DNA from 4 places in the Trinickia caryophylli genome. Region 4 is predicted to be linked to each of the others. Evidence: predicted binding sites of a transcription regulator. Region 4 holds the regulator's gene; each other region holds the start of a gene.
What was found. Region 4 encodes FNR, which switches genes on or off when oxygen is low (the NO sensors DNR and NnrR bind a similar motif). Its sites were predicted from a motif close to TTGATNNNNATCAA; they were not measured.
Positions count from the first base shown of each region.

Region 1: the regulator FNR is predicted to act here: its motif matches at 3,657-3,670, upstream of U0034_RS12940 (cation-translocating P-type ATPase).
Region 2: the regulator FNR is predicted to act here: its motif matches at 5,637-5,650, upstream of hemN (oxygen-independent coproporphyrinogen III oxidase).
Region 3: the regulator FNR is predicted to act here: its motif matches at 5,225-5,238, upstream of U0034_RS20255 (universal stress protein).

Region 1 covers NZ_CP139970.1:2,877,495-2,884,812, forward strand. Annotated here, with positions in the region: gene U0034_RS12935 (AI-2E family transporter) at 1-727, opposite strand, end outside; gene U0034_RS12940 (cation-translocating P-type ATPase) at 901-3,561, opposite strand; gene U0034_RS12945 (hypothetical protein) at 3,837-4,487, shown strand; gene U0034_RS12950 (FadR/GntR family transcriptional regulator) at 4,547-5,251, shown strand; gene ltnD (L-threonate dehydrogenase) at 5,330-6,232, shown strand; gene otnK (3-oxo-tetronate kinase) at 6,229-7,318, shown strand, end outside.
Region 2 covers NZ_CP139971.1:1,068,442-1,075,759, forward strand. Annotated here, with positions in the region: gene ubiV (ubiquinone anaerobic biosynthesis protein UbiV) at 1-436, opposite strand, end outside; gene ubiU (ubiquinone anaerobic biosynthesis protein UbiU) at 480-1,514, opposite strand; gene U0034_RS23965 (DUF2249 domain-containing protein) at 1,767-2,009, shown strand; gene U0034_RS23970 (hypothetical protein) at 2,010-3,410, shown strand; gene U0034_RS23975 (Crp/Fnr family transcriptional regulator) at 3,404-4,093, opposite strand; gene hemN (oxygen-independent coproporphyrinogen III oxidase) at 4,102-5,553, opposite strand; gene U0034_RS23985 (Rrf2 family transcriptional regulator) at 5,753-6,232, shown strand; gene U0034_RS23990 (FadR/GntR family transcriptional regulator) at 6,350-7,099, opposite strand; gene U0034_RS23995 ((Fe-S)-binding protein) at 7,241-7,318, shown strand, end outside.
Region 3 covers NZ_CP139971.1:203,763-211,080, reverse strand. Annotated here, with positions in the region: gene U0034_RS20280 (hypothetical protein) at 1-152, opposite strand, end outside; gene U0034_RS20275 (dienelactone hydrolase family protein) at 1,237-1,890, opposite strand; gene U0034_RS20270 (glycine zipper 2TM domain-containing protein) at 2,321-3,028, shown strand; gene U0034_RS20265 (SDR family oxidoreductase) at 3,235-4,020, opposite strand; gene U0034_RS20260 (SDR family oxidoreductase) at 4,162-5,169, shown strand; gene U0034_RS20255 (universal stress protein) at 5,291-6,253, shown strand; gene U0034_RS20250 (hypothetical protein) at 6,373-6,840, shown strand; gene U0034_RS20245 (hypothetical protein) at 6,961-7,284, shown strand; gene chrA (chromate efflux transporter) at 7,280-7,318, shown strand, end outside.
Region 4 covers NZ_CP139970.1:168,300-175,617, reverse strand. Annotated here, with positions in the region: gene U0034_RS00785 (DUF1488 family protein) at 1-135, shown strand, start outside; gene U0034_RS00780 (Acg family FMN-binding oxidoreductase) at 277-1,305, opposite strand; gene U0034_RS00775 (zinc-dependent alcohol dehydrogenase family protein) at 1,494-2,480, shown strand; gene fnr (fumarate/nitrate reduction transcriptional regulator Fnr) at 2,502-3,278, opposite strand; gene U0034_RS00765 (universal stress protein) at 3,564-4,040, shown strand; gene U0034_RS00760 (sulfotransferase family protein) at 4,123-4,803, opposite strand; gene U0034_RS00755 (class I SAM-dependent DNA methyltransferase) at 4,800-5,603, opposite strand; gene U0034_RS00750 (sulfotransferase domain-containing protein) at 5,668-6,579, opposite strand; gene U0034_RS00745 (cytochrome P450) at 6,572-7,318, opposite strand, start outside.

The DNA.
Region 1 (7,318 bases), 1.6 Mb from region 4:
GGATCGCAAGGAACATCGGCGCGCCCGCGCCGGCCGCCCAGTAGCCGATGCCGGCAAGCGCGCTTTGCGCGATCGCCGTGAGCACGATGCCGTAGACGACTGAGCGGCTGACGGCGCCCATTGCTCTCAGGTAGACATCGGCGCGAGCTCCGAGAAACGGCCGTGCCGCGAGCCGCACTTGCGCGAGCAGCGTTTCGCCGTCGCGGTAGACGAAAAAGAGCGTGAACACGGCGAAGCCGAACTTGGCGGCGTTGCGGCCGATCCCACCCGCGATCTGGGCGATTTCGGCGGCCCATTGATTGCTCCATTGCGCGAGCTGGGTGCCGAGCGAGGAAGGTTCGCGCGTGATCTTGTCGGCGAAGCCGCCGAGCCAGCGGCCAAGCAACGGCACGCGCTCGACGAGGTCGAGCAGTGGCTGGCGGTGATCGGTCAGATAGGTAGCGGAGCCGCTGAAGAAGACCGCCGTTTCGTGCGTGAGCTGGACCATCAGGGAGAACATCGGAATCACGAACGCGAGCGCGAGAAAGGCGGTCATGAGCAGCGCGCTGATGCCGCCGCGCCCGCCGAGCCGCGTGCGCAGCCACGCATAGGCCGGCCAGGTCACGTACGCGATGATGAGTGCCCAGGCGACGGGAATGAGAAAGAGATGCAATACCACGATGCCGAGAGCGATCAGGCACGCGAGCAGCGTGCCGAGCACGAGGGATTTGGTGCGCAGCTGGGTCATGTCGGGCGATGGCGTGAGCGGCCGGGTTCCTGGCGGGTCGTTTCGGGCAGCCGTGACGATTGTGGACGCTCGCGGGCGTGGGTTCAAGCGGGTTCAAGCGGGTTCAAGCGGGTTCAAGCGGGTTCAAGCGGGTTCAAGCGGGTTCAAGCGGGTTCAAGCGGGATCGGGCGGGTTCAAGCGGGATCGGGCGGGTGCGTGGCCGGCGGCGTGGCGCGATGGCGCGCGTGCCGCAGTATCCGCTTCTCGAACTCGACGGCCAGGAAGACGATGCCCGCGAGCGCGAATGAGGCGAGCAGTTCGCCGGCGGACAGCGGCGCCGTCCTGAATATGGGGTTGAGCGCTGGTACGTAGACGACCGCCAACTGCAAGACCACCGTCAGCGCGACCGCGCCCGCAAGCAGCGGGTTCGCCCGCGGTCGGCCCGTCGAGAACAACGGCCGTTCGGAGCGGACCGCAAGCAGATGCGCCATCTGCGCGAGCGCCAGCACGGTGAACGTCATTGTCTGCCAGTGCGCGTGGCCGGTCTCGAGCGCCCATGCCTGGGTGAGTAACGTCACGGCGGCCATGAGGATGCCGCCCCCCGCAATCTGCCAGCCCATACCGTGCGTGAGCCGCTGCTCGCGCGCGTGGCGTGGCGGGCGCCGCATGATGTCGGGCTCGGCCGGTTCGGCGGCGAGCGCGAGCCCGGGCAGCCCGTCGGTGACGAGATTGATCCAGAGGATGTGGATCGGCAGCAACGGCACCGGCAGCCCCATGAACGGGGCGAGGGCGACCACCATCAGCTCCGCCGAGTTGCAAGTGAGCACGTAGCGAACGAACTTGCGCACGTTGGCGAAGAGGCGCCGGCCTTCCTCGACGGCCGCGACGATCGTCGCGAAGTTGTCGTCGAGCAGTACGACACTCGCGGCTTCACGCGCAACGTCCGTGCCGCCGCGGCCCATGGCCACGCCAATGTCGGCGCGCGCGAGCGCCGGCGCATCGTTGACGCCGTCGCCCGTCATCGCGACATAGCGCCCCTCTCCACGCAACGCTTCGACGATGCGGATCTTTTGTGCCGGGTCGACGCGCGCGAACACGGCGATCCGCTCGATTCGCCGGCGCAGCTCCGCATCGGTCGACGCGGCCAGCTCCCGGCCCGTCATTACCGCATCGGGACCGTCGTGCGCGGCATCGAGCAGCCCGATCGCGCGGGCGATCGCCCGGGCGGTGACGGGATGGTCTCCCGTGATCATGACTGTCCGGATGCCCGCCGCCTTGCACTTCGCCACCGCGTCGGGCACCTCGGGGCGAGGCGGATCGATCATGCCGACGAAACCGATCAATTCGAGCGCCTGCTCGACCTCCTCGGCGGTGCATCGCGCGTCGGGAAGGGCTGGCCAGCGGCGGCGAGCCAGGGCCAGTACCCGCAGCCCGTCGGCGGCCATCGCTTCGGCGGTCGAGATCATCTGCCCGGCGGACAAACGGGTGCCGCCCGGCCCGGATGCGCACCGGGCCAGCACGGCTTCGGGCGCGCCTTTGGTGTAGGCGATGAAGGCATCGCCATCGGCATGCAGCGTGGTCATCCGCTTGCGCTCGGAGTCGAACGCGTATTCCATTCTGCGCGGCGTGGTTCGTCCGATCGCGCGCTTGTCGATGCCCGCATCCGCGGCTGCGCGCAGCAGCGCGATCTCAGTGGGATCGCCGATCGGCTTGCCTTGTTCGTCGTAGCCGGCGTCGTTGCACAATGCCGAGGCGTGAAGCAGTGCGGCGAGCGTTTCGTCGTTGCCGACCGGGCCCGCCGCGATACGCGGCCCTCCGGCGGCGCACAACTCGACCACGCGCATGTCGTTGCAGGTCAGTGTGCCCGTCTTGTCGGTACAGATGCAACTGACCGAGCCGAGCGTTTCGACGGCCGGCAACCTGCGCACGAGCGCCGCATGGCGCGCCATGGTGCGCGCGCCGAGCGCGAGCATGACGGTGACGACGGCGGGAAGGGCTTCGGGGATCGCTGCAACAGCGAGGCTGACGGCCGTCAGCAGCATGGGCAGCAGCGGTTCGCCGCGAGCGAGGCCGGCGACGAAGACGAGCGCGCAAATCGCGAGCACGGCGAGCGCCAGCTGGCGACCGAAGCGGGCGAGGCGGGCCTGCAGCGGCGTGCGCGTGCGCGGTGCCGATTTGATCAGAGCGGCAAGGTGGCCGAGCTCCGTGTCCATGCCGGTTGCGACGGCAATGCCGCGCGCCCGCCCGTAGGCGACGGTCGTGCCGCGGTAGGCCATGTTAAGACGATCGGCGAGCGGCAAGCTTTCGTCGCCGAGGGAGGCTGTGGTCTTGTCGATGGGCGCCGCCTCGCCGGTGAGGGCCGCTTCGGCGGTTCTCAACTGCGGCGCTTCGACTAGGCGCAGGTCGGCCGGTACCGTGGCGCCCGCTTCGAGCACGACGAGGTCGCCGGGCACGAGGGCGGCTGCATCGACGATCGCAGGCCGGCCATCGCGCACGACCGTTGCCTTTGGCGCGGCGAGTCGCCGAAGGCCCGCAATGGCGCGTTCGGCGCCGAGGTCCTGCGCGAAGCCGACAATGGCATCGACGAGAACGATCGCGATGACGACGAGTGCGTCGTTGGTGTCGCCGACGGCGAACGAGAGTACGGCCGCCGCGAGCAGCACGAGCACCATGAAATCGGCGAACTGCGCGGCGAACAGCGAAAGCGCGCTGCGCCGTTCGGCTGTGGCAATGTCGTTCGGGCCGGCCGCGTCGAGGCGGCGGCGAGCCTCGGCCGAATCGAGGCCGTGCGCTTCGTCGGTGCGAAGTTGCGCGGCGACGGCCGCCGCGTCGAGCGTGTGCCACGGCGTGCTCATGAGGCAGCGGGCTCCTGGCGGTTGGGGCGGCGCGCTGCGCCGCATCGCGGGAAACGGTTCGCTGCCTATGTTGACGCCGGTCGCGGCGCGGGCTCTTGTCATACATCAAGTGCCCATGTACAAAGGCCGCGAATACCGTCTCCGGTATCCGCGGCCCAAACTGCTCCATGCGTACTGCGAAGGCTGCGGCGCCGGTTGGGGCGCCACAGCCGTTTCCTGGTTCAAAGACGAATGCTTCTTGACAGCGGGTGAACCGACTTCGTACTGCAGTGGTATTGCAAATTGCTTTTGTGCTGCGTGCTGCCGAGGTACTGCGTGCTGCCGAGGTGCTGCGTACTGCCGAGGTGCTGCGTGCTGCCGAGGTACTGCGTGCTGCCGAGGTGCTGCGTGCTGCCGAGGTGCTGCGTACTGCCGAGGTACTGCGTGCTGCCGAGGTGCTGCGTACTGCCGAGGTGCTGCGTACTGCCGAGGTACTGCGTACTGCCGAGGTACTGCGTACTGCCGAGGTACTGCATGCTGCCGAGGTGTTGCGTGCTGCCGAGGTGCTGCGTACTGCCGAGGTACTGCGTACTGCCGAGGTGCTGCGTACTGCCGAGATACTGCGTACTGCCGAGATACTGCGTACTGCCGAGATACTGCGTACTGCCGAGATACTGCGTACTGCCGAGGTGCTGCGTGCTGCCGAGCTACTGCGTACTGCTGAGGTACTGCAGACCACTGTTGGTACAACTGGCTTCGAACTACCCACGCGAGGGGAGCGCGTGGACGGAACCCACATCTCGTTCCATGGAAAGCAGTGTACGGCGGCGAGCGCGGAAGCAATTGGTCGAAACGAGGACCCTATTCGGGCCAATTCGACCAATCGCGCTCTCGGCGCGCGAGCGGGGTGCCGTCCACGCGCCGGGGGGGCGGGTTTGTCCCGATAACCGCGCGGCATCAAGCTTGTATGATGACCTCGTCACCTGATGATGATTGCCGGATGTCCATGTTCGAGAAGATTCCCGTCCGCTCGCTGAGCGAAACCGTGGCGCAGCAATTGCTCAAGCAGATCGAGAAAGGCGCGTTTGCCCATACCGGCAAGCTGCCGACCGAGGCCGTGCTGGCCCAGGAGTTCGGCGTGAGCCGCACCGTCATTCGGGAGGCGGTTTCGCGTCTGAAGAATGAAGGCGTCGTCGAACCGCGCCAGGGCAGCGGTGTATTCATCGCCGAACGCGCGGCCATTCGGCCCCTGCGTATCGACTATGCGGAGGCGGTCGAACCGGGCTCGGTCCTGCAGATACTGGCGTTGCGGCGGGCAATCGAGGCCGAGGTGGCATCCGAGGCGGCGATGCGTCGCACCGATGCCGACATGGTGGCCATCGACGCGGCGCTGGCGAAGATCGACGCGGCCGTGACCGAAGGCGAAGACGGCGTGGCCGAAGACGTGGCGTTTCATCGCGCCATCGCGATTGCCACCGGCAACCCATACTTCCTCAAGACGCTGACGTTCCTCAATCAGTACCTGGAGGCGGGTACGGTCGTCACGCGCCGCAACGAAGCGTTACGAGACGATTTTTCGCGTCAGGTACGCGAAGAGCACGCGGCGATCGTGGCGGCGATCAGGGCGGGCGACCCGATGGCGGCGCGCAACGCCGCCTGTACGCACATGTACAACGCCGCAAGACGGCTTGCAGAGGCCGGCATTCGCTGAAGCCTGCCGGGGGGAGACACCGTCCTGGGCGCCGGCCAGTCATGTAGGACTCCTAACATTTAAGGAAAGGGAAAGCGCATGTCGAGGATAGTCGGAGTGATCGGGCTTGGAGCCATGGGTTTCGGCGTTGCCGAGTCGCTGCTGCGAGCGGGCTTCACCGTTTATGGCTGCGATCTGCGCGAGAGTGCGCGCGCCGGGTTCTCGGCGCTCGGCGGCGTAGCCTGCGAGCGGCCATCCGAGCTCGAGCCGTGCGACGTCGTGCTGACGCTCGTCGTGAATGCCGAGCAAACCGAGGCCGTGCTCTTCGGCGAACACGGTGCGGCGCCGGCATTGAAAGCCGGCAGCGTCGTGATCGCGAGTGCTACGGTGGCACCCGAATTCGCGATCGCGCTCGGCAAGCGCATCGAGTCGGCCGGCCTGCACATGCTCGATGCTCCGGTGTCGGGCGGCGCGGCTCGCGCTGCGTCGGGCGAACTGACGATGATGACGTCGGGCTCCGCGCACGCCTACGCCGCCTGCGAGGACGTGCTGAGCGCCATTGCGGCCAAGGTCTATCGCCTCGGCGCGCAGCATGGCCTCGGCTCCAAGGTGAAGATCGTCAATCAACTGCTGGCGGGGGTGCACATCGCAGCCGCGGCCGAGGCCATGGCGCTCGGCCTGCGCGAAGGCGTGGACGCGCAGGCACTCTACGAAGTCATCACCCACAGCGCAGGCAATTCGTGGATGTTCGAGAACCGCGTGCCTCATATTCTGGCCGGGGACTATACCCCGCTGTCCGCGGTCGACATCTTCGTCAAGGATCTCGGGCTCGTGCTCGACACGGCACGGATGAACAAGTTTCCGCTGCCGCTGTCGGCCGCGGCGCATCAGATGTTCATGATGGCGTCCAGCGCGGGCCATGGGCGCGAGGACGATTCGGCCGTCATCAAGATATTCCCCGGCATCGCGTTGCCGGCGCAAGCGGAAGGAGCCGCACAATGAACGACGCGAGGCACCCGGTGCGGCGCGCTTTGCTCGGCTGCATCGCCGACGACTTCACCGGCGCGACCGATCTCGCGAACATGCTCGTGCGCGGCGGCATGCGCACGGTGCAGACGATCGGCGTGCCCGACGCCGCCGCGCTGACGGCCGCGGCCCGCGACGCGGATGCGATCGTCGTGGCGCTGAAGTCGCGTACGATCGCCGCTCACGAGGCGATCGCTCAGTCGCTCGCCGCGCTTGCCTGGCTGCGCGAGCAAGGGTGCCGTCAGTTCTTTTTCAAGTACTGCTCGACGTTCGATTCGACGGACGCCGGCAATATCGGCCCCGTCGCTCAGGCACTGCTCGACGCGCTCGCAGGCGAGCCCGGCGGCGGCTTCACGATTGCATGTCCCGCCTTCCCGGAGAATGGCCGCACCGTTTATCGCGGGCACCTTTTCGTGAGCGACGCATTGCTCAACGAATCCGGTATGGAGCATCATCCGCTCACCCCGATGCGCGACCCCAACCTCGTGCGTGTCCTCGCGCGGCAAACGGGTGCGGCCGTTGCGCTCGTACGCTACGACACGGTCGTGCGAGGCGCCGACGCCATTCGCGCCCGCTTCGACGCCTGCCGCCGCGAAGGCGCGCGCATCGCCATCGCGGATGCGATCAGCGACGCGGACCTGCTCGCGCTCGGCGCGGCCTGCGCGGACCTGCCACTCGTGACGGGCGGCTCGGGCGTCGCCCTCGGCTTGCCGGACAACTTCCGGCGCGTGGGGCTGCTGCCGGCGCGGCAAGATGCCGCGGCGCTGCCGGCCGTAGCCGGGCCCGGCGCCGTCGTCGCCGGCAGCGCATCGAAGGCCACCCATGCGCAGGTGGCGGCGTGGAAGGCGAAGCGCCCCGCTTTCAGGATCGATCCGCTCGCGCTCGCACGCGGCGAGCCGCTCGTTCACGAGGCCGTGGCATTCACGCGTGCGTATCTGCGGACCGAGCGCCCCGAGCCCGTGCTCGTCTATGCCACCGCCGCGCCCGACGAAGTGCGGGCGGCGCAGCGCGAACTGGGTGTGGAGCGTGCGGGACAGCTCGTCGAGCAGGCGCTCGCCCAGA
Region 2 (7,318 bases), on a different replicon from region 4:
GCGCCAACCCGTCACGGCTCATTTCGAGCGGCGCGACCCATCGCTTCGCGCCGAGTTCGGCCAGCAGCGCCAGCGTGGGTGGGTTGTACACGTTGATCCAGGGGCCTGCCACGAACGGCGCGCCCTGCACACAGTGCACGGCGCCCATGTCGTTGGCCTCGACGGCGTAGCGTCCGTTTCCCGCCACCTGCCGCAGCGTGGTGAGATCCTTGCCAGATTCGAGCAGCACCTGCGTCGAGAGCACGACCTCCTTGCCTGCTTGCGCAAGCATGGCCGCGATCTCGATCCAGTCCGCCAGGCGAAGCTCGTGGCGACGCGAGCAGACTGTCTCGCCGAGGTAAACGATGTCGACAGGTGCGCTGCTCATCGCCTCGTAAAACTGCAAGGTCGCGATGCGCGACCAATAGTATTGAAGGGGGCCCAATGCGATTTTCACTATGCCGGCTCCAGCTCGCGGGCGCTTGCGTGCGCCCGCTTCGTCATTTCCATGGGCGGTGGTAGGCACCGAGCGTGTGCTGCTGGCCTTCCGCCACTTTGTCGAGGCCCGCCATCCACGTGGTTTTCACGCTGTAGCGCTGCGCGTTGGCGAGACACTGATCGATCGCCTCGCGCCACACGCGCGTCACCTGCGCCACATAGGCGGGGCTGCGCTGCCGCCCTTCGATCTTGATCGCGCGCACGCCGATCTGCCTGAGGCGAGGGAGAAGCTCGAGCGTATTGAGGCTCGTCGGCTCTTCGATCGCGTAATAGTGCTCGTCGGCCACCTCGAAGCGGCCCTTGCAGATCGTCGGATAGCCGGCGTTCTCGTCGTCGGCGTAGCGATCGATGAGCACGCCGTTCAGGCGCGAATCCATGCCCTCGTCGCTCTTTTGCCAACGCACGAACTTGGCGGGCGAACATACGCCGTGCGTATTAGGCGATTCGCCCGTGACATACGACGAGAGCGCACACCGTCCTTCCACCATGACGCACAGGCTGCCGAATCCGAACACCTCGATTTCGACCGCCGTGTTCTCCGTCACCTGCTCGACCTGCGTGAGCGATAGCACGCGCGGCAGCACGGCACGGTTGATACCGAACTGCTCGTGATAGAAATTGATGGCCTCGTAGTTGGTTGCCGAGCCTTGCACCGACAGATGCAGCCTCAATTGCGGATAGCGGTCGCGCGCATAGCGCATGAGGCCGGCATCGGCCATGATCACGGCATCTATCTGCGAGCGCGCCGCACGGTCGACTGCCTCGCGCCAGATCGTCCATGCGTTCGGCTGCGGGTAGGTATTGAGCGCGAGAAAGACTTTCCTGCCTTTGTCATGGGCATAGTCGATACCCGTTCGAATGGCCTTCTCGTCGAAATTGAGGCCCGCGAAATTGCGCGCATTGGTGGCGTCGCGAAACCCGAGATACACACAGTCCGCGCCGTTGTCGATCGCAGCCTTCAGCGCAGGCAGGCTGCCTGCCGGGCAAACGAGCTCGATCGGCGGCGAATCGTTGCTTGTCGTATTGCTTGGCGTCATAAGTCCATTACGGTCCTTGCCCATCGGCGCCGCGCGCATCGCCCATGCAAGCGACGCCCCGCGGCTTCCGGGCGGAACGCCAGTGTGCAACCCGCAAGCCGCAATCGCCTTAACCCAGGTCAAGCGTGCGACGTTATGGCACTCCCTTATGTCCGCCATAGCGACAGGGTTTCGCACCTTCGGCGATATCCGATTTGCTATGGTTATTGGCGTAGGACGCATGCGCGGGACCCTGCCGCGCAGCAATAGCGAATGATCGAAATGAAGCCGTCGAACTGTGACCGGTCGCTCGATGTACGCGGGCTGCGACCGCCCGAACCCATGGAGCAGATATTGAACGCCCTGGCGGGCCTGCCCGATCGGCGCTACCTGCTCGTCATGATGGATCGCGAGCCGTTTCCGCTTTATGGCGTGCTCGATCAGCGCGGGTTTCGGCACAGCATCGAGCGGCTGAACGGCGCGGGCTACGAGCTGTCGATCTGGCAAGACGACTGAATGCGCCGCGCCCTCGCGCTCGAGGCCTCGCCGGCACTCAAGGCACCACTGCGGTTCTTCCTCGCCGCGCCCGCGTTCGTTTTCGCCGCCGCCCTCCTGCTCGCGTGGGCCGGCCCCCAGGCGCTTGCCTCGCGCTGGTCGCCGTATGCGCTCGCCATCACGCACCTGCTGACGCTCGGTGCGTTGACCGGCACGATGGTCGGCGCGCTCATTCAGATTCTGCCCGTCGTCGTCGGCATTCAGATCGCGCGGCCTATCTGCACCGCGGCCGCCGTTCACGCGCTGCTCACGAGCGGCGCGCTCACGCTCGCCGGTGCTTTCGTATCGGGGCGGCGGATGCTCTTCGCCCTCGGCGCACTCCTGCTGGCCAGCGCGTTTGCCTGGCTGCTCACCGCCTGCGCGATCGGCCTGTGGCGCGGCAGGCGCACTGCCGCCACCGGCGTCGCAGATCTGCTGCGCGCCGTCGATCTCGCGCTCATCGCCCTGCTCGTGACCGCGTCGCTCGGCGTCTACCTGGCGCTCACGCTCGCATGGCCGCATGCCACTCCCATCGTCACGCTCACGAACTGGCATGCGATCTGGGGGCTGGCCGGTTGGTTCGGGTTGCTCGTCGTCGGCATCGGCTATCAGTTGATTCCGATGTTTCAGGTAACGGAGCCCTATCCGTCCCATCTTGCGCGATGGCTGGCGCCGGGTTGCTTCGCGTTGCTCGCCGGCTCGGCGCTCGCGGCATTCGTCATATCGCTGAGCGCCGTGCCCGGCTCGACGTCGGACACGATCGCCGAGCTGCTGCCTTCGCTCGTCTTCGTGCCCTACGTCGTGTTTGCCACGGTCACGCTATGGCTGCTTCATCGCCGCAAGCGGCCGTCCCCCGACGCGACCACGCTTTTCTGGCGCACGTCGATGGCGAGCCTCGCCTGTTGCCCGCTCGCACTCGCGGCTGCCACGGTCACGCAGGAGCCGCGGTGGTTCGTGGCTTTCGGCATTCTCGCGCTCGTTGGCGTGGGATGGTCCGCCGTCAACGGGATGCTCTACAAGATTGTGCCGTTTCTGCTTTGGTATCACCTGCAGGCGGAGCTCGCACAACCGCTGTCGATCGTGCCGAAGGTCAAGGACATCATTCCCGATCGCGCGGCAATGCATCAGTACTACGCGCACCTCGCGGCGCTCGCGCTGCTCGCGGCAGCGAGTCAATGGCCCGGTCCGCTCGCGCGCGTAGCCGCCTTCTCGCTGGGTGTCGCTTCGGTGTGGCTCATCGTGCTGCTGGCCCGAGCGTTGCGGCTCTACGCCCGCGTCAGGCGCGAAATTGCACGGGTATCGGTGCAGCGCCACGAGCGCGAACGCAACAAGCCCACGCCTCGGGACGAGCGCGTGCCCGAGCCCGTCACCGAGCGTCAGTAGGCGCAGGCTTCCTGAAGCCGGCAGAGGTCGGGAATCGTAATCTCGCGTCCGCTGATCCGCACGAGATCGCGATGCGAGAGTTCGCGCAGAATGCGCGAGAAGTGCTCGGGCGTTACGTTCAGCCTCGATGCAATCAAGCGCTTATCCGCTTCGAGCCGCACGCGCTGCCCCTCGTCGCACTGCTCGCCCTTCAAAGTGAGCAGATAGGTGATCACGCGCTGCGTACCCGAGCGCAGCGAATATGCTTCCACATCGACCATCAAACTGTGCAAACGCATGCTGAGGCTGGCGAGCATCTTGCATGCGAATGCCGGGTCGCGCTGCAGCTCCGCATAGACGGACGCCTTGCTCACGTGCAGCAGCAGGCTGTCGGCCAACGCCTGAGCCGAAACGATGTAAGGCTTGTCCATGAACATCAGAGCTTCGCCGAAGCCGTCGCCCGCACCGATCAGGCGCACGACCTTTTCTTCGCCGAGCGGCGAGATGAAGCTGAGCTTGATCTGCCCATACACCACCGTATGGAATCCGAGGCAGGGATCGCCCCGCCGAAACACCATGTCTCCACGGCTCAATTGAATTTGCGACGTGCCCTGGGCCAGGCGATCGAGCTCGGCGGGCGCGAGCTCGTTGAAAAGCGCCGTTCTCGAAAGAAAGTCCTGGACCCTGACTTTGTTTCTGGCCATGACCTGACTCATATGAGTTTCGAGTATGAGGAGGCGGTCGGCTGGCCGAGATAGGCGTCGAACACCATACTGATTGCACGCACGAAGAGACGACCCTTCGCCGTAATGTTCATCTCCGCGTCGTCTGTCTCGATCAGCCCCGCTTGTTCGAACGACTCGAGTCCGGCCAGCTCGCGCGCGAAATAGCGCTTGAAGTCGATGCCGTGTGCTTCGCCGATTTCGTCGAACCGCAGCGGCGTGCTGCACATGATGGTCATGATGACGTCCCGACGCAGCAGATCGTCGGGCGTAAGCGCGAGCCCGCGCTCGACGGGCAGCCTGCCGGCATCGAGATGGCGGTAGTACGTTTGCACGGAGCGCGTGGACTGCGAATAGCTGTTGCCGACCTTGCCGATCGCCGAGACGCCGAAGCCGAGAAGGTCGCACTCGGCCTTCGTCGTATAGCCCTGAAAGTTGCGATGCAGGCTCTTGTCGCGCAGCGCGCGGCTCAACTCGTCCTCCGGTTTCGCGAAATGGTCGAGGCCGATGTAGATATAGCCTGCGTCGAGCAGGCGCTCCATCGATCGCATGAAGATCTGCAGGCGCTCTTCCGCGCTCGGCAGCTCGCTCGCCACGATCAGGCGCTGGGCTTTGAAGCGGCTCGGCAGATGCGCATAGTTGTAGACCGCGATGCGATCCGGTGCGAGCCGGATCACTTCGTCGAGGGTATGCTCGAAACTCGCGAGCGTCTGCCTCGGCAAACCGTAGATGAGGTCGATGTTGATCGATTCGAAGCCGGCCTCGCGGCTTGCCGCCAATGCGCGCTCGACCATCGGCAGCGGCTGGATGCGGTTGACCGCCTGCTGCACGGCCGGATCGAAGTCCTGCACGCCGAAGCTCGTGCGGTTGAAGCCCAGATCGGCCAGCACACTGAGCGTCGTCTCTTTGACTGTACGAGGGTCGATCTCCACCCCGAGTTCGGCATCGGGCTGAAAATCGAAGCGGTCGCGCAGCGCGCGCATGAGCGCGGAGAGCTCGGGCATGCTGAAGAACGTCGGCGTGCCGCCGCCGAAATGCAACTGCGTCACGCGGCGATCTTCGCCGAGATGCGGCACGACGAGATCCATTTCGCTGATCAGATACCGCAGATACTCGATGGAGCGGCCGTGATCGCGCGTGATGATCTTGTTGCAGGCGCAAAAGTAGCAGAGCGACTCGCAAAACGGCAGATGCGCGTAGAGCGAGAGCGGCGGATTGTGCGTGGCCCCGGCCCGCTCCGCCAGGAACCGCTGATACGTTGCCTCGTCGAAGTCCGCGTTGAACCGGTCGGCCGTCGGATAGGAGGTATAGCGCGGGCCCGAGTTGTCGAAACGGCGAATCAACGCCTCCGAAATCTCCACATCGGGAAAATGCGCGGCATTTTGCCGCTGCTCGGGCGCTGCCGCTGCCCGGCCATGCTCTGAATGGGTTGACATATCGATTCAATCAGCTCCAGCAAGCGGGCGAAGGTCGCCATGCTCGCACTCGTCGTTTCGATATTGTCCCGATCCGAAAACAGCACAGCTTGATATATGTCATGAATCCGGCGCATTTGGGCACCGAAACCCCGCCACCGCCCCCGTCCGGCTGTGCCAGACGCGTCGTAAAAGATATAGAATCGGTAGACCTTATAGGCATGCCATGCGACTCACCGACTTCACCGACTACAGCCTGCGCGTTCTGATCTATGCCGCGGTGCGAAGCGAACATCTCGTCACGATTCAGGAGATCTCCGAAACGCTCGGCATTGCACGGGGCCACCTCGTGAAGATCGTTCATGCGCTCGGCAAGGCCGGTTATCTCGACACGGTTCGAGGCCGAACGGGCGGGCTGCGGCTCGGCCGTCCGCCAGCCAAGATCACGGTCGGGGACGTGGTGCGCACCATGGAGCCGGACTTTCGCATGGTCGAATGCTTCGACACTGAAGGCAACGCCTGTGTCATCACGGCTGCGTGCGGGCTGCGCGGCGTGCTCGGCAGTGCGCTGCGCGCCTATTTCGACGTGCTCGATAAATTCACGCTGGCGGATCTGGCTGCCGAGCAGAGCACGCTCGAACGCCTCCTGGCAGCCGGCCCGGTCGTCCGCCCGCTCGTGCGTATCGATCGCAAACGCATCGCTTGAAGTCCGTTCGCGCCGATTGCAGTCGCGCAGGTTGCAGGCTTGCGGACGTTCCTTGCCGGCCGTAGTGCCGGCGCACCGTCGCGCAGACACCGTCCGCCTGCGGAACCCGAGCGGCGTTCAAGCCACGCCAGCCTCGCCGGCCTCGCTCGCCTCATTGAGCCGGCTGCGAACGAAATCGATATGTGTTTGCATCGCCGTGCGCGCTTCTTCAGGCCGGCGCGCACGAATGGCCTCGCACAGCGTGCGATGCTGGATGAGCAGTTGCCGCGATGCGTCCTCGTCGCGAATGCGCAGGCCCGTGCCGTTGATCGTGATGTGCTCGCGCAGCATGCCGATCACGCTCGCGTGCAGGTGCAAAAACATCGCATTGTGCGACGCAAGCGCGATCGCTTCATGCAATTTTGCGTCGGCCTGGGCCTCCGTGGCCATGTCGCCCGCGAGCCGCGCCTGCTCGAGCTCCCGCAGCAGCGCGCCAATGCGCCTGCGTTCGTCGGCCGTTGCTCGCAGCGCCGCAAAATAGGCCGTCGCGCCTTCCAGCACGCGCCGGAACTCCAGGATGTCGTCGCGCAGCACCGGATGATCGGCCACGAGTTGCCCCCAGGGCGAGGCCGTACCGGTGATGCCGGTGCGCAGCCGGTCCGTGACGAACACGCCTGCGCCGCGCCGGGCTTGTACCAGGCCACGCGCCGCCAGTCGTTGAACCGCCTCGCGCACCGTATTTCGGGCGACACCGAGTTCGTCAGCAAGCGTCCGCTCGGCCGGCAACCGCGCGCCCGCAGGCCACGTGCCGTCGAGCAGCGACGTCTCGAGCCGGCGCATGACGTCTTCCACGCGCCCACGCGCCGCTGCGCGCTCCTTCGTAGCCATGATGTCCCTCACCCCGATGACGGCCCCCGGCGTGTGCCGCCCACGGCAATTGGTCCAACCAATTTGAACCGCCGTGCAAATGAGGCAATTATGCGCCAAAAGCCGCTCGCCGCCGCGCGTTGTCGGCCCTTGGAGAGAGACATGCACGAAAGGCAATACCCCGCCGCCCCGCCCCGCCACGTCTATTTGTTCGCGACCTGCCTCGTCGACCTGTTCGTC
Region 3 (7,318 bases), on a different replicon from region 4:
CGAAAAGAATCCGGCGTTTCCGGGAACACCTCGGATACCGCGCTGTGAAAAGACGAGGACGATGTATCCGAGTCCAGCCGGTTCTCGATGCAGCAGGCAATGCTCGACCGCGACTCGAACGTCGGCGCGTTGCCGGGCGGATCCTCCGTCATGGATAACGGCCGCTCGAGGCCAGCCTGGGAAAAGCCGGCGCCGGCCTCCAATCGGTCCCGCGACGGCGGCGAAACTCTTTCCCGAATCGAATGAGGGAGCGGCGCCATGGGTCGTGCGGCAGGACTCGCATCAGAGGCGCAGCCTGGCTGCCCCCGCAACCGTAATGCGGTGAAGTGCGGGCTCGATTGAGACCGCTCGGAACGGCTACGGGCAACGGAAGGAGGATGCGATCCGGTCTGCTGCACGGCCTGTTCAGGCAGAGCGGCATCGCTGTTAGAGGTTCTTTTGATTTCCATATGAACGATTGCACGTGTTGACGGTGTCATACATTACGCACCGACAAATTCAACAATGCGCATTTGCACGACCGACATACACTATCCAAAAACACAACTAAAACAATCGCCCCAAACGAAAATGAAGCCAACATATCGCAAATCAAAATATGCGATATAAAAATCATGGATTGATATAACGACATCGCCTCCTAAACGAGTACAAAGAAGATATCCAGCCCGTGCTTCCAACGGACGGCGCCTGCCGGTCGGGGGCAGCGAGGCAGAAGCGGCCCCCGACCGGCAGGCGCCGATGCAATCCGAATACATCGAATTTCGCTGAAGGGAAAATTTCTTCGCCTTTTCCTAATCAAAAACAAGAATCCAGCGCAATAATTCATCGCACCAAACTTCCCTTATCGTTTTATTGACAGAGTATAAATCATGCGAATCGGTCAAACGCTAACCCCAAGAGATACCACCGACACAGCGGTACTGCGTACCAGGCCCATGAGCGAGGTCATGGCCTCGGCCCCGCCAGTTCGATCCGCCGCCCCCGCGGCGCTTTCCGGCTTGCCGGTGCGCGAGACCGCTCCGGTAGGCGAAACCACGCCGGCACGTGAGGCCGAAGCGAGCGCTGCGGCCGGAACATCCGGCCAGGCGCCTGCCGACGCGGCCGCCGCAGCCGAGACGCTGATGCTATTCAGCCGCGGCATCCGCGGCTGAGGCATTCGTTTCCGACGCGCCTCGCGAGGCGCGTCGGAATGCAGTGCGAGCAGATCCCGATCAACTCGATCGCCGGCTCGAGCTAGCCGCCGCCCCCCAGGTGCGAGACGAACCAGTTCGCGGCGAGTACCGAGACGGTCTCCAGCGTACCCGGCTCTTCGAACAAATGCGTCGCTCCAGGCACGATTTCGATCTTGTGCTCACAGTGCAACTGCGCCGCGGCTTGCTCATTGAGGCGAATGACGTCCGGATCGAATTCGCCGACGATGAGCAACGTCGGCGCATTCACTTGCGCGAGCGCCTCTCGGGCGAGATCGGGGCGCCCCCCGCGCGATACGACGGCTCGTACCGTTTCGCCTTTCGTTGCCGCCGCGCAAAGCGCGGCAGCCGCACCCGTGCTCGCACCGAAGAGCCCCAACGGCAACGCGGCCGTGGCGGAGTCCTGCCGCAGCCAGTCGATGGCCACGCTCAACCGGCGCGAAAGCAGCGGAATGTTGAAGCGATACTCGGCCGAAAAAACATCGTGTCTGTATTCCTCGGCTGTCAGTAAATCGAACAGCAAGGTCGCAAGCCCCGCTTGCTGCAAAACGCCAGCCACATCGCGATTGCGCGGGCTCAGCCGGCTGCTGCCGCTGCCATGCGCAAACGCGACGACGCCGACCGCGCGCTCGGGCACCGTCAACATACCGGCCAGCGCGACATAATCGCCCCCTATTTCCACTTCCCTGCTTTGCATAACCGGTCCCCGAAGCGCTCGGGCGACGTCGCCCAAATGGAGCAGTCCTACCCGAACTCATCGTAGTAACGGCGCGTCCGCACACTGTTGACGCGCATCAACCCTTGCGCGTGCGCGGCATCGGAGCGCGGCCGGGCGGTATCCGGCCCAAACCGTCGACGCGGCTTCCAGCGGAAAGCCATGGGCTCCGTCTGCATATTTCGCACCGACGCACACCGATCCCATTTGCATCAAGGTGTTACGCATGCTCTCCCGCCGATATCCACAGGGACATTCACAGAATCTGTGGACAAATAGGCGCCGCCACGTCCCGGTGCCCCTTGCGCGCCTCGGCCGTTGTTGAACAAACGCTTACAAATGTCACGAGTGGACGGTCCACCGATCGCGTGTACGCGGCGTTTTTGCAGACAAGCCCTCACCGGAGCCTGTCATGGACATGAATACCCACACGAACACGAACCTGGCCAATCAGCTTTCTCCGCGTCACCGCATTCATCCGCTCATCGCCGCAGCCGCTGTAGCCGTCGTGCTCGTCAGCGCCACCGGCATCGCGGCGATGACTGGCTTGCTGCCCACCTCGCGGGCCGTAACCGCCCCGCCGCCGGAGCTCGCCGCATCGGCGCCGATGGTCGCAGCCAGCGCCCCGACCGTCGCAACGAACGCAGTCACGCCGCAGCGGGCCTCGCAACAAGCTCAGCCGAGCACACCGCGCGTGCCGCACCACCGCGCGCCCGCGCCCTCTTACGCCGAAAACGGCAGCTACGGTACGACGGCGCCCGCGCGCGCGCCGCAGCAGGCCGCGATCGATCCGAGCGCCGGCGAAATCGTTGCGATCAACCCGGTGGAAACTCCGGTGCAATCGACGGGCATCGGCGCGGTGGGCGGCGCCGTCGCGGGGGGCCTGATCGGAAACCAGTTCGGCGGCGGACGCGGCCGGATCTTGACGACGATCGCCGGCGCCGTCGGCGGCGGGTTGGCCGGTAATGGCATCGAGCATGCCGTGCGCAAAACCACCACGTATCAGGTGCAGGTGCGTATGCAGGACGGCAGCTACCGAAACTTCAGCTACAACGCGCAGCCCGCGCTGCAGGTCGGCGAGCGCGTCCACGTGGTAGGCGATTCGCTGAGCGCCTCGTAACGCGCACACGGCAAGGCAGGCCGCCGCGGTGTAAGGCGTGCCTGTAACCGCTGCAGATTTTCTTGCCGCGCACGCCCTGGCCGCCGCCCGCTCATATCAAGGCGGCGAGCGCCGATCGCGCCGCGGCGCAGTTGGCCCTCCATCGCGTTAGCCGACGCGGGCAAGACGGGTTGCCGCCGGCGCCGGCGTCGGCGCCGGCATGACAGTCAACCGACGAGCAGCGACTGCCCGCCGTCGATCCACACCGGCGTGCCTGTAATGAATTTCGCCCGCTCGGAACTCAGGAAAGCGACGAGTTCTGCCACGTCGGCGCCCTTGCCCGCACGGCCGTCCGTCAACGGAATCTTGCCCTCCGGATAGTCCGCTGCCTCCGAGGCTTCCTGGCTGTTGCGGGCGCGCGTATTCTCGCCGATATCCGTATCGATCTTGCCGGGGCAGACGACGTTGACCCGTATTCGATGCTTCGCCAACTCGAGCGCGAGCATCTGGCCCAATGCAAGCAGGCCCGCTTTCGTCGTCGAATAGGCCGACGCGCCGCCGTGGCTGAACATGCGCGTGCCGTTGATCGACGAGACGATGACGATCGAGCCGCTACCCGCGCGCTTCAGATGCGGCACCGTGTAATGCAGCGTCAGATAGGTGCCGCGCAAATTCGTGTTCACCGTGTTGTCCCATTCGGCGGGCTGCAATTCGTCGATGGGTGCCCACACGCCGTTGATGCCCGCGTTCGCGACCACGATGTCGAGCGTGCCGTATTGCGCCACACCGCATTCGATCGCGTCCCGCCACGCGTTCTCGTCGCGCACGTCGGCCGTCACGCCGAAGGCATCGCCGCCTTCGCGCAAGATCTCGGCAACCGTCGCCTCGGTTTCCTCGTCCTTGTGCGCGTGTGCGATGACACGCGCACCGTCGGCGGCGAGCTTGAGCGAACAGGCCTTGCCGATGCCCGAGCCCGCCCCGGTCACGAGCGCCACGCGTTGTTGCAGATCCATCGTCCCTTCCCCCATTGCGACACCGGCCGCGTCTTATCGAATGCGGCGGCAATCGCTGTACCCGGAAACGCGCGGGGCACCGCCGTTGCTTGACGAATAGCCGTTCACACGACCTTCGTGGATTCGAAAAGGAGTTCGATCGTGGCTTCCGACGAAATTTCGACATCGCGGCGCAAGCTCATGCAAGGTGCGACCGCCGGCCTCATGACCGCGGTGGCGGCGCGCGCGGTGGCCGATCCAGCCGCTTCATCGCCGAGCGCAAGCCCCGGGGTGCCGCCCGATCCGCGCACCCTCTATCCGCACGCGCCGTTTCCCGCTCAGCAGCAACCATGGCCCGGCCTGGCCGGCAAGATGACGCCGCGGCCAGATCACGGCGAAAAAAGCTATCGAGGCTCGGGCAAGCTCGCTGGACGCCGTGCGCTGATCACGGGCGCCGATTCCGGCATCGGCCGGGCGGCCGCCATCGCGTATGCGCGCGAGGGCGCCGACGTCGCGCTTTCGTATCTGCCGGCGGAAGAGCCCGACGCGCGCGAGGTGGTTCAACTGATCCAGTCGGCCGGCCGCAAAGCGGTCGTGTTGCCCGGCGATATCCGCCAGGAGGCAACGTGCCGGCAGCTCGTGGGCGATGCCGTGCGCGGCCTGGGCGGTCTCGACATTCTCGTCAACAATGCCGCGCGCCAGCAGACGCACGACTCGATTCTCGACATCACGACCGAGCAGTTCGACTGGACGCTGCGCACGAACCTCTACGCGCTCTTCTGGATCACGCAGGCGGCCATCCCCCACATGCCACCAGGCTCGGCCATCGTCAACACCACCTCGGTCAACGCCTACGACCCATCCGTCAACCTGCTCGACTACTCGATGACCAAGGCGGCGATCGCCAATTTCACCAAAAGTCTCGCCAAGCAATTGGTGAGCCGAGGCATACGCGTCAACGGCGTGGCGCCGGGGCCGTTCTGGACCCCGTTGCAGGTAACGGGCGGACAAACGACACAGAACGTGCAGCACTTCGGCGAACAAGTGCCGATGCACCGCCCCGGGCAGCCCGCGGAGCTTGCTTCGGTATACGTTCTGCTCGCATCGGCGCAGGGGAGCTATATCACGGGGCAGATCTACGGCGTGTCCGGGGGGCACGGCGAGCCCTGAAGAAACGGCGGGTATGGCGCGAAGTGCCCTTCTCTGCGCCGCAAGCCCCCTTGTCTTGACGCAAATCAACGGGTGCGCCGGCGACGATGGCATCTTACGATTACCCGACAAGGTCCTCGACATGGAGCAGACAATGAGCGTTCAAGATTCGCGCATCCCAACAGTAGCGCCCGCGCGCAGCATCCTCATTGCAGTCGACGGATCGCCGGCCTCCGGGCGGGCGCTTGCCTACGTGTCGAAGATCGCGCCAGCCGGTGCGCGAATCGCGGCCGTGAGCGTTGCCGACAACCCGCGCACGCTCGTGCCCACCACGCCGCTCGTGGACGCGGAACTCGAAGCGGCGCGCAAGGAACTGCTCCAGGATGCGCACAATGCGGTGGCACAAGCGCACGAAGTGTTTGCCGGCCAGGACGTCATACTGGAAACCGCCGTCATCGATCTGGCCAGGGAGGGCGGCGATATCGCCCGGGCACTCGCGAGCGAAGCCAACAGACGGGCAGCGGACCTCCTGGTGGTCGGCGCGCGCCAACATCACGGGCTGCTGCGCTGGGTCGAAGGCACGGTGTCCGAGCCACTGGCCGCACTCGCGCGGCGCCCGCTCCTGATCGTGCCCGAGGGCTATACCGCACCGATCGAGCACGCGCCGAAACGGATTGTTTTTCCTGTCGACGGAAGCGAGACGTCGGCCAAGGCGCTTCAATATGGATCGACGCTCGCGGCGCCGGATGCGCAATTGCGCGCCGTGTACGTCATCGACCGCGCCGTGCGGTTGACCGACTTCGTACCCGTTCATCTACTGGAAGACGCATTCAGAGACGAAGGCAAAGCCGCCCTTGCCACAGCGGCGCGCATCCTCTCGAGCGTCACGGCCCAATCGAGCACGGCGATGATCGAGACCGGACGCACGGCCGACGATGTTGCGCACGCCATCGTCCGCGATGCGTTGCATTGGCAGGCGGACCTCGTCGTGATGGGCACGCATGGCAGGCGCGGCATTGCGCGCTGGTTCGTCGGCAGCGTGGCCGGCCGCGTTGCCCGGATCGCGCAAACACCGCTCCTGCTCGTACCCGCGGCCCTCGCATGACGGGTGGCCGGCGCCGCGCCGCGCCGCGCCTCTCCTCGCGCGGGCGCGGGCAATTGCGCTATCATCCTTGCAGCTTTGCCGATGGGGTAATCGGATATCAGGCTCGCAAGGAGACCACCGTGATCGATGTGAACGTCTGGCTGACCTCTCAGGAACACTCGCTGCGTGCGATCGGCGAGGTCATGGGCGAGCGCGGATTGATCGTGGTGGGTATGGGGCGCGCGGGCGAGCGCGGCTTCCAGATGATCTATCGCTTTTCCGACGCCTGCGATTCGCTCGCCGCCTCGGGCGTGAACGTGATCTTCGTGTATCCGAAAGAATCGGCCCGCCACGTGTTCGACGCCACCTCCATTCGCGGGGCGCGCTATCGCGGCAAGTCCTGCCTTTTTCTCGACGCCCAGGGGCGATTCTTCAGGAGTCCTGTCCATCCGCGATCGCTGCGCGCAATTCACGTGGATCGCGAGCTGCAACAGCGCGCGGCAGCCGATGTTCCGTTGCTCGACGAAACCTGGGATAAGCGGCTGCGCGCGTTCTTCACCGCAGTAGCCGTCCCCCCGGCGCAGGTAGAGACCCACGCTCACCACTGACCCGCATCTGCCGCCCGGCGGCGGACGTTTCCGCCATTCGCACGCGTATGGCAATTCTCCGATAGCGTGCCGGCCCGCAACGGCGCTACACTCGGGCTGTCATCGCGCCGGAGAGCCATCATGACCGACCTCGATCCGAACCGGACATTCCGCGGGCTCCCCCTTACGCCCGAGCAGGACGCGGAAATCAGGCATTACATCAAGGTGTGCAAGCAGCAAGGCAAGCCCTGGGATACGCCCGAGCTTGCAGCCATGCTGCGCGACATGCTCGAGCCGCCCGGCGAAGACGACGCGGCCGACGACCTCGGCCCCGATTACGACATTACGCGCCGCGCCGCCGAGCGCGCGCATTATTCGGTCGATGACGAAATCAACCCGATCGAAGCATCCGAGGAATGGCAGGCGGCGCTGGAATCCGAGGTCATGAAGAGGCTCAATCATTAGGCCCGCCGCGCTCGCCGCCGGGCACCGCTCGCGC
Region 4 (7,318 bases):
GAGGAAGACGTCGTCAAGGCTTTCGAGCGGAATCGGCATGCCATCGAAAAGGCTGCGCGACGCATGCTGCACGAGCTCGGCAAGAAGCCCGTGCTGCTGCACAGTGGATTTTTCCGCTTCTACGAGGCCGGCTAAGGCGGCTTCCTCGGTCCGGCGTCAGTGCCCGGGGCGCCGGGCTGTCGGGGCTGTCGGGGCTGTCGGGGCTGTCGGGGCTGTCGGAGCGCAGGCGGCGCGTAGGCAGCGTGGAAGGCACCCGCCGTGCCGCTGATTATCGCGTCAGCTCAGCACGTCTTCCAGCGGCCGGCGCGGGGCGTGTTCGACATGCGGCCCGCGCCCCATTCGCAGCAGCAGTTGCGGTGTCGCGTCGAGTGCGAGCGTTTGCCGCAGCCTGGCTCGCAGCGTATCCACTTCGATCGGCTGATTCAGATACGAAGCGCTGAGTCCTTCTCGCACCCCGGTCAGCAACAGCCGTTCGAGCGCTTGCCCTGTTGCGAGCCATGCCTCGGCGTCATCGGCACCTGTGGCAAGGCACACGAGCAGCGGCGAACCGGCGGCCAGCGCATGATGCGCCGCCGCCACGCCGCCGCCCAGATCGAACGTGCGAATCGCCAACGCAGCCAGAGGCGTCGTGAAGTCGAGCAGCGCCTCGATCCCCTCAGCCTGAGCCGGCATGCCGTCGCCCCGCCGGCGCGGGTGAATCCAGCCCGCCAATTCGCGGCGAAAGCGCGGGTCGTCGAACTGCGCGCGATCGGCCTCGCCGATCGCATCGGCGATCCGCTCGCGCTCCGCGGCTGCGCTGATGCAAATCGCTTCCACGCCCTCGGCGGCTGCTGCGTCGACGAGGCGCAGGCAGACGTCGCCGGGCACGGGCTCGTCGGCGAACGGCAGACGCGTCGTGACACGCTGGGCGATCGCGTCGAAGAGCGGCGCGAGGCGTTCGTCGCGCGCCGCGCCCGGCTCGATGCGCACCTGCGCGAGGACGTCCGGGTCGGCTCGAGCGGGAAATACGGTGATCGCATAGCCGAGCCCCAGATGGGCGAGGGCAATGCGCAGATTCATGAGCGCAGCGCCGCAACTGATGATCAGTTCGCGGTCGTACGGGTCCGCGACCGGCAACGCGCGCAGGCGGTCGGCGCTGAGCACGAGCGTCTGCCCGTCGACGGCAAAGCGCCATGGCTGCGTGTTGTGGCTCGAGGGCGCGAGCACGGCATAGCGCACCGCGAAGCGCAGCTTGTCGGCGATGCTCGCGTCGGGGGCGAGCTTGTCGTTGATGCGCCACGCGGCGCTGTGCGCGGACTTGTCCATGAGCAACGTCTCCTTTGCCGTGTGCGGCTCTCGAAAGCGGCGGCATGCGCCGATAGGCGCATCGTCGCGCCCGGCGCGGCCGCGCGCGTTGAGATGGGTCAAGACAGTGGGATCGAATTGCGGTGAAATGGCTCGAAGCGGCTCAGCGCCGCTCATCGTCGAACACCGAACAAAAAGGAGGCGAAGCAATGCTCGCAATGGTCTTCGACGGCACCTCGCCCCTGTTGCAGGAGCGCGAGCTGCCGGATCCGCGCCCCGGCCCGGGCCAGTTGCTGATCGACGTGCATGCATGCGGTGTATGCCGCACCGACCTGCATGTCGTGGACGGCGAACTGCGGCACCCGAAAACGCCGCTCGTGCCGGGGCACGAAATCGTCGGCACCGTGGCCGGGCTCGGCGAGGGTGTAACGGGTTTCGCGCTTGGCGACCGGGTAGGCGTGCCTTGGCTCGGCCATACCTGCGGCCACTGCGGCTATTGCCGGCACGGCCGGGAAAACCTTTGCGACGCACCGGCATTCACGGGCTATACGATCGACGGTGGGTACGCCGAGCGCACCGTTGCCGACAGCGGCTACTGCTTTCATCTGCCGCCGCAGTACGACGACGTTTCGGCGGCGCCGCTGCTTTGTGCGGGCCTCATCGGCTACCGGACGCTCGCCATGGCGGGCGATGCGCAGCGCATCGGGCTCTACGGATTCGGGGCGGCGGCGCACATCGTCGCGCAGGTGGCGCACCACGAAGGGCGCAGCGTCCATGCGTTCACGCGACGGGGGGATACGGCCGCGCAGCAGCTCGCCCGGCGGCTTGGTGCCGCCTGGGCTGGCGCGAGCGACGAAGCGGCGCCGGAGCCGCTCGATGCGGCGCTGATCTTCGCGCCCGTGGGCGCACTCGTGCCGGCCGCGCTCAAGGCGGTGGTCAAGGGCGGCATCGTGGTCTGCGGCGGGATTCACATGAGCGATATCCCGGCCTTTTCCTACGACCTGCTCTGGGGAGAACGGCGAATCGTCTCGGTGGCGAACCTGACACGCGAAGACGGGCACGCCTTCATGCGGGTTGCCCGGCAGGTACCGCTCGAACTTCAGACGACGGCCTACCCGCTGCGGCAGGCGAACGTCGCGCTATCCGACTTGCGCGAAGGGCGGCTTGCCGGCGCGGCCGTGCTGACGATGCGGTAGCGGCGGCCCAGCCCACCGCGTTCAGACCCGGGCGAGTGCTTCGAGGTCGACGATGCGGATCTGCTTGCCGTGCGTTTCGAGAAGACCGTCGCGCTGGAACTTCGAGAACATGCGGCTCACCGTTTCGAGCTTCATGCCAAGGTAGTTGCCCATTTCCTCGCGCGTCATGCGCAGGTTGAATTCGGCGGCCGAATAGCCGCGCGCCTGCATGCGCGTGGAGAGATTCAGCAAGAACGTGGCGACGCGCTGCTCCGCGCTCATCGTGCCGAGCAGCATCATCAGCGACGATTCGCGCACGATCTCGCCGCTCATCGTGCGCAGGACCTGATGCTGCAGCGATTTCGACTCGGCGCACAGCGCTTCGAGCAGTGCGTAAGGGATGATGCAGACGCTGCTGTCTTCGATCGCGATGGCGTCGCTGCTGTGGCGCTCCGCGCACACGGCATCGAGCCCCAGCACTTCGCCGGCGAGATGAAAGCCCGTGACCTGTTCGCGTCCGTCGCGATGCATCACCACTGTCTTGAAGGAGCCCGAGCGCACCGCATACACGCTTTGGAACTCGTCGCTCGAGCGATAAAGCGCTTCGCCGCGCATCACGACGCGCGTTGCGCTCACGATCGTGTCGAAGCGCGCGAGGTCCTTCGCCGCGAGTGTATTGGGCATGCAGACCGAGCGCATGGCGCAGCTCGAGCAACGTGCGGTTGCACGTGCGGGCTGAGCTGCACGCGGTTGCCATGAGATTTGCGCGGCGGACGGTGCGGTGCATACGTCGTCGTTACGGTCTAGTTCGAGCAGCATCTTGGCCTCCGCCGGTGGTCGCGGGCACATCGGCACCGCAGTGGTTTCCATGGCGAAAGTATGGAAGTTCACTCGGAGAAAACCTATCGGCGGCGTACGAAACTGCGGTAAGTGTTCGCGAAGCGTTGTAAGGATTATCCTACGGCGGCACCGGAAAGCGCCGATTCGTCAGGCGTGCGGATTGGCGGCAGCCGTTGATTTCGGTCAAGCCGGGCGGGGCGCAGCCATCGCACACTTATTGCACGAACACATCCGTGCAACGGGCGACAGCCCCGGAGGACTCTCATGTACAAGAAGATTCTCGCTGCCGTCGACGGCAGTCGCGCCTCTCGTCTCGCGCTCGACGAGGCGGTGAAAATCGCCAGGACGTCGGGCGCATCGGTCGTCGCCATCAGCGTCGTCGAGCATGCCCCCCAGCTCGTCGACGTCGGGGCCGTCTACCAGGGGGAGGAAGGCGCGAGCGCGGCCGCGATTGAGTCGGCCACGGCGGCGCTCGAGGAGGCGGCGGAGCGCTTCGCTGCCTGCCACGTGCAAGGCACCACGCGTGCCGTCGATGCGTATGGAGAAAGTATCGCCGCCGTCATCGCGCGCGTGGCTGACGAGTTCGAGGCCGAATTGATCGTCATGGGCACGCACGGCCGGCAGGGTGTGCGGCGCGTCTTGCTCGGCAGCGTCGCCGAGTCGCTGCTGCGTGCGGCCGACGTGCCGGTGCTGCTCGTGCGCCACGATGCCGAAGCGGGAAAGCCGGTGGCCGAGCTTTGATCGCCCGCCGGCAGCGATCACGGCCGGCTCGCGCAATGAAGCCGGCGCAATATTCGAGCGGCAGGGCATGCCGCGCTTCGCGTCATGAGCCGGCGCTCAAACTGTCCAAATAGGCGCGCAGCCTTGTTTCGAGCTCGGCGGGGTCGGACGGAAGCGCACGCTGCCGTGCTCCGTCTGCGCGCGTCTTGCGCTCATGCAGGCGCGGGTAGGGTACGTTCGGCACGGGGACCCCGAGAAAAGCACATAACGGCTCCCAACCCGCTTCCGCCGGAAAGACGAGCAGTTGCTCGGCCGGAACCGAGTCTACGACGGCCTGGTTCCAGCGCCTGAAATAGTCGGTCATGAACGCCCGGTCGGCGATCCTTTCGCCGAAATCGCGCCTTAGAAACTCGCTCAGCGCGCGCCCTGCCGTACCGAATAGCGGATTGGCGCCCCGCGGAGAAAAAATCGTCTCCTGAACCGAGTCGAACCAGCCATCGGCGTCGCGAACGGAGAGAATCACCCGTGCGTCGGGAAAACGTGCGAGCAGCACAGGCCAGAAACAGCAAGCGGGATAATCCACCGTGGCCGCGTAGCCGTCGAAGATTGCGTCCCAGTCGGGCTCGCCGTGTATCGCGTCGAGCCATAAAGGCAGCGATCTCCGCAGCGTGGCGCCGATCTCCATGGCGTGATAGCACGGGCCGAAGCCGATATGCTCCAGCGCCAGCTTCAAAGAGAGCGTGCCCGTGCGCCCTAATCCGGCGCCGATCACTTTCAAGCTCATTCGAGGCCTTTGCGTTCGCTCGCCGCGTCTCGATGCCGCCGATAGACCGAGATCTGGCTTCGGCTTTTCTGCGTGAATGGCTCCTGGGTCCAACTACCCCAGCGCGACTCGAGCTCCAGGCCGGCAGCGCGCGCCATCATGTCGAGTTCGGACGGCCATACGTAGCGCCGCTGGTGCGTGTAGATCTTCGGCGCGTCGTCGCCAAGTACGATCACGCGCTGGTCGATCACCTGCCGGACCAGATCGGTCTTCGAGCAAAGCAGCATGACCGCATCGGTTTCACCCCCTGCCGTCGAGGGGACGTCGAACAGATCGTCCAGCGTACCGGTGCCGTTGAAGATTTCGGGGCCGGGGACGACCGTTTGAATGACGAACGCGCCGCCGGGCGCCAGCTTTGCGCGGACATTCTCGAGGCAGCGCAGCTGTTCTTTCTGGTTCAGCAAATAGCCGAACGACACGACAATATAGATGAGCCCGAATTGTCCCTGGACCGGGATGTCAGCGAAGTTCCCGCACACGAGCGACAGTTGCTCGGCGCCGGGTTTTTCGCGCAGTTTGTCGAGCATGCGGACGGAGTTGTCCACGCCCGATACTTTCAACCCGCGCATGGACAGGGGCAGCGCGATTCGGCCGGTGCCGATCGCCAGTTCGAGGACATCCGTGCCGTTCGCCAGTCGCGAGAGCGTCTCCACACAGTTGGCCTTCGCGTTTTCCGGCCATCGGTCGTGCCAGGTGTCGTAGAAGGCCGCAAAGGCGTCGTAATTGGTCTGGGAGGCGTTCTGTGTTGCAGACGTGTTCATCTTGGGGCTCGTGAAAAAATCGTGCGCTCGCGGGTTGCGCAAGATGCGACCGCGTACGGCGTGCTCATTGCGTATCTCCGGCGTTGCCGGCTGCGAGCCACAAGGCGCATTCACCGCCTAGTTCGTCGACAGCACGCCGCTTGTACCGCTCACTGGCCTCGGCAGGCAGCACGCCTTGCCAGCGGCCGTGGCGTCCCTTGCTGAAAAAGGCCCGCCCGCCGTCCTTCCAAAGCCCCGCGCCCTGCGGGACGTAGCGGGCTGCATGTGCCTTCATGTAGTCGAAACCGCAGTGCCGCACGATGTCCGGCCAACGCGATGCGTCGACGGATATGTCGAGAAATTCGGCGATGCGCCGGATTTCGCGGGGCATGTCGCATATCAGGTCCGCGAAATGCACGATCAGCACGTTCGGGAGTGACCGCACGTTCCACCATGAGCGCACGCTTTCCCAGAAAGGCCAGAACGGATGCCCGTTCCCGTCGAGCCAGCCATTGAAATGGTCGACGGCCGAGAGCGGCGGCGGGGCGACGACGCGCAGGCGCCCCGGTGTGCCGCCGTCCGTGCTCAGCGGTGGCTGCTGGGAGATGGCTGATTGATGATCGTAGAGGCTCAACGCAATGTCGCGGCCGTCCCGCGCCACGTAAATGTATTTGGCCTTCGCCGAAAACACGAGCGCGTCCACCGGGAGGTGGGTTTTCAGGAAACGCCGATGGCGCTGCGATTCCACGAGCGCGAGCCGCGTTGGCCTGTCTGGATAGACAGCATCGAGCCAGGGCGAGATTTTGGACACATCGGTCTCTTCGGCGCCGTCAAACAGCAACTGTGCAACGATTTGCTGCGTGAGGGTCGTGCCCGCTTTTGCGTAGCTGGCTATCACGATATCGCCCTCGCGGAACGCGAAATCGTTCCACACGGCCGAATCGAAGAACTTGCTCGGGTATTCGCGCTGCTTGGTCGGGTAGCGTGTTTCACTCATGGTCGGGTTCCAATAGCGCTGGCTTGGAGCGCCAGAATGTCGATGCCGTCGGTTCGGCCGCTCGGGCTTCCGGATCCAGGTCGAGAGGAAATGACGGGGACCGCGGGGCGACAGTCAGTCGGACGCCCTGGGGGCGGAGCACGAGCGCGGGATAGGGCTGGACCTTTGCATCGGGTGCCATTTGCAGATCGAAGCCGCGAATGACCGCGGCGACCACTGCCATCATCTGCGTAATCGACAGATGGCTGCCGATGCACTTGCGCTGGCCTCCGCCGAACGGGAAATAGGCGTAGGCCGGTAACGCGGCCGCGCCCTCGCGGTCAAGCCAGCGCTGGGGCCGATATTCGTCCGGATACGCGAAATAGCGCGGATCGCGATGCGAGACCCATTGGCTGATCATCAGCATCGTGCCCGCCGGAACATGAAAACCGCCGAACACGCACTCGCGTGTGGCGATGCGTCCCGTCATCCACGCGGGCGGGTAGAGTCTCAGCGATTCTTTGACGGCCGCCTCCGTGACACGCAGCCGGGCGAGGTCCTCTGCCGCCATCGATGTGCGCTCGCCCATGACCGTGGTGATTTCGCGGTAGACGTCATGCTGGATGCCAGGATGTCGGGCCAGCAGCCAGAGCGTCCACGTCAGTCCGTCGGCCATCGGTTCGAGCCCGGACATGATCATCGTCGCCAGTTCGTCGCGCAGCCAAGCCGATTGCCCGCTCTCGTCTTCGGCGAACAGCGT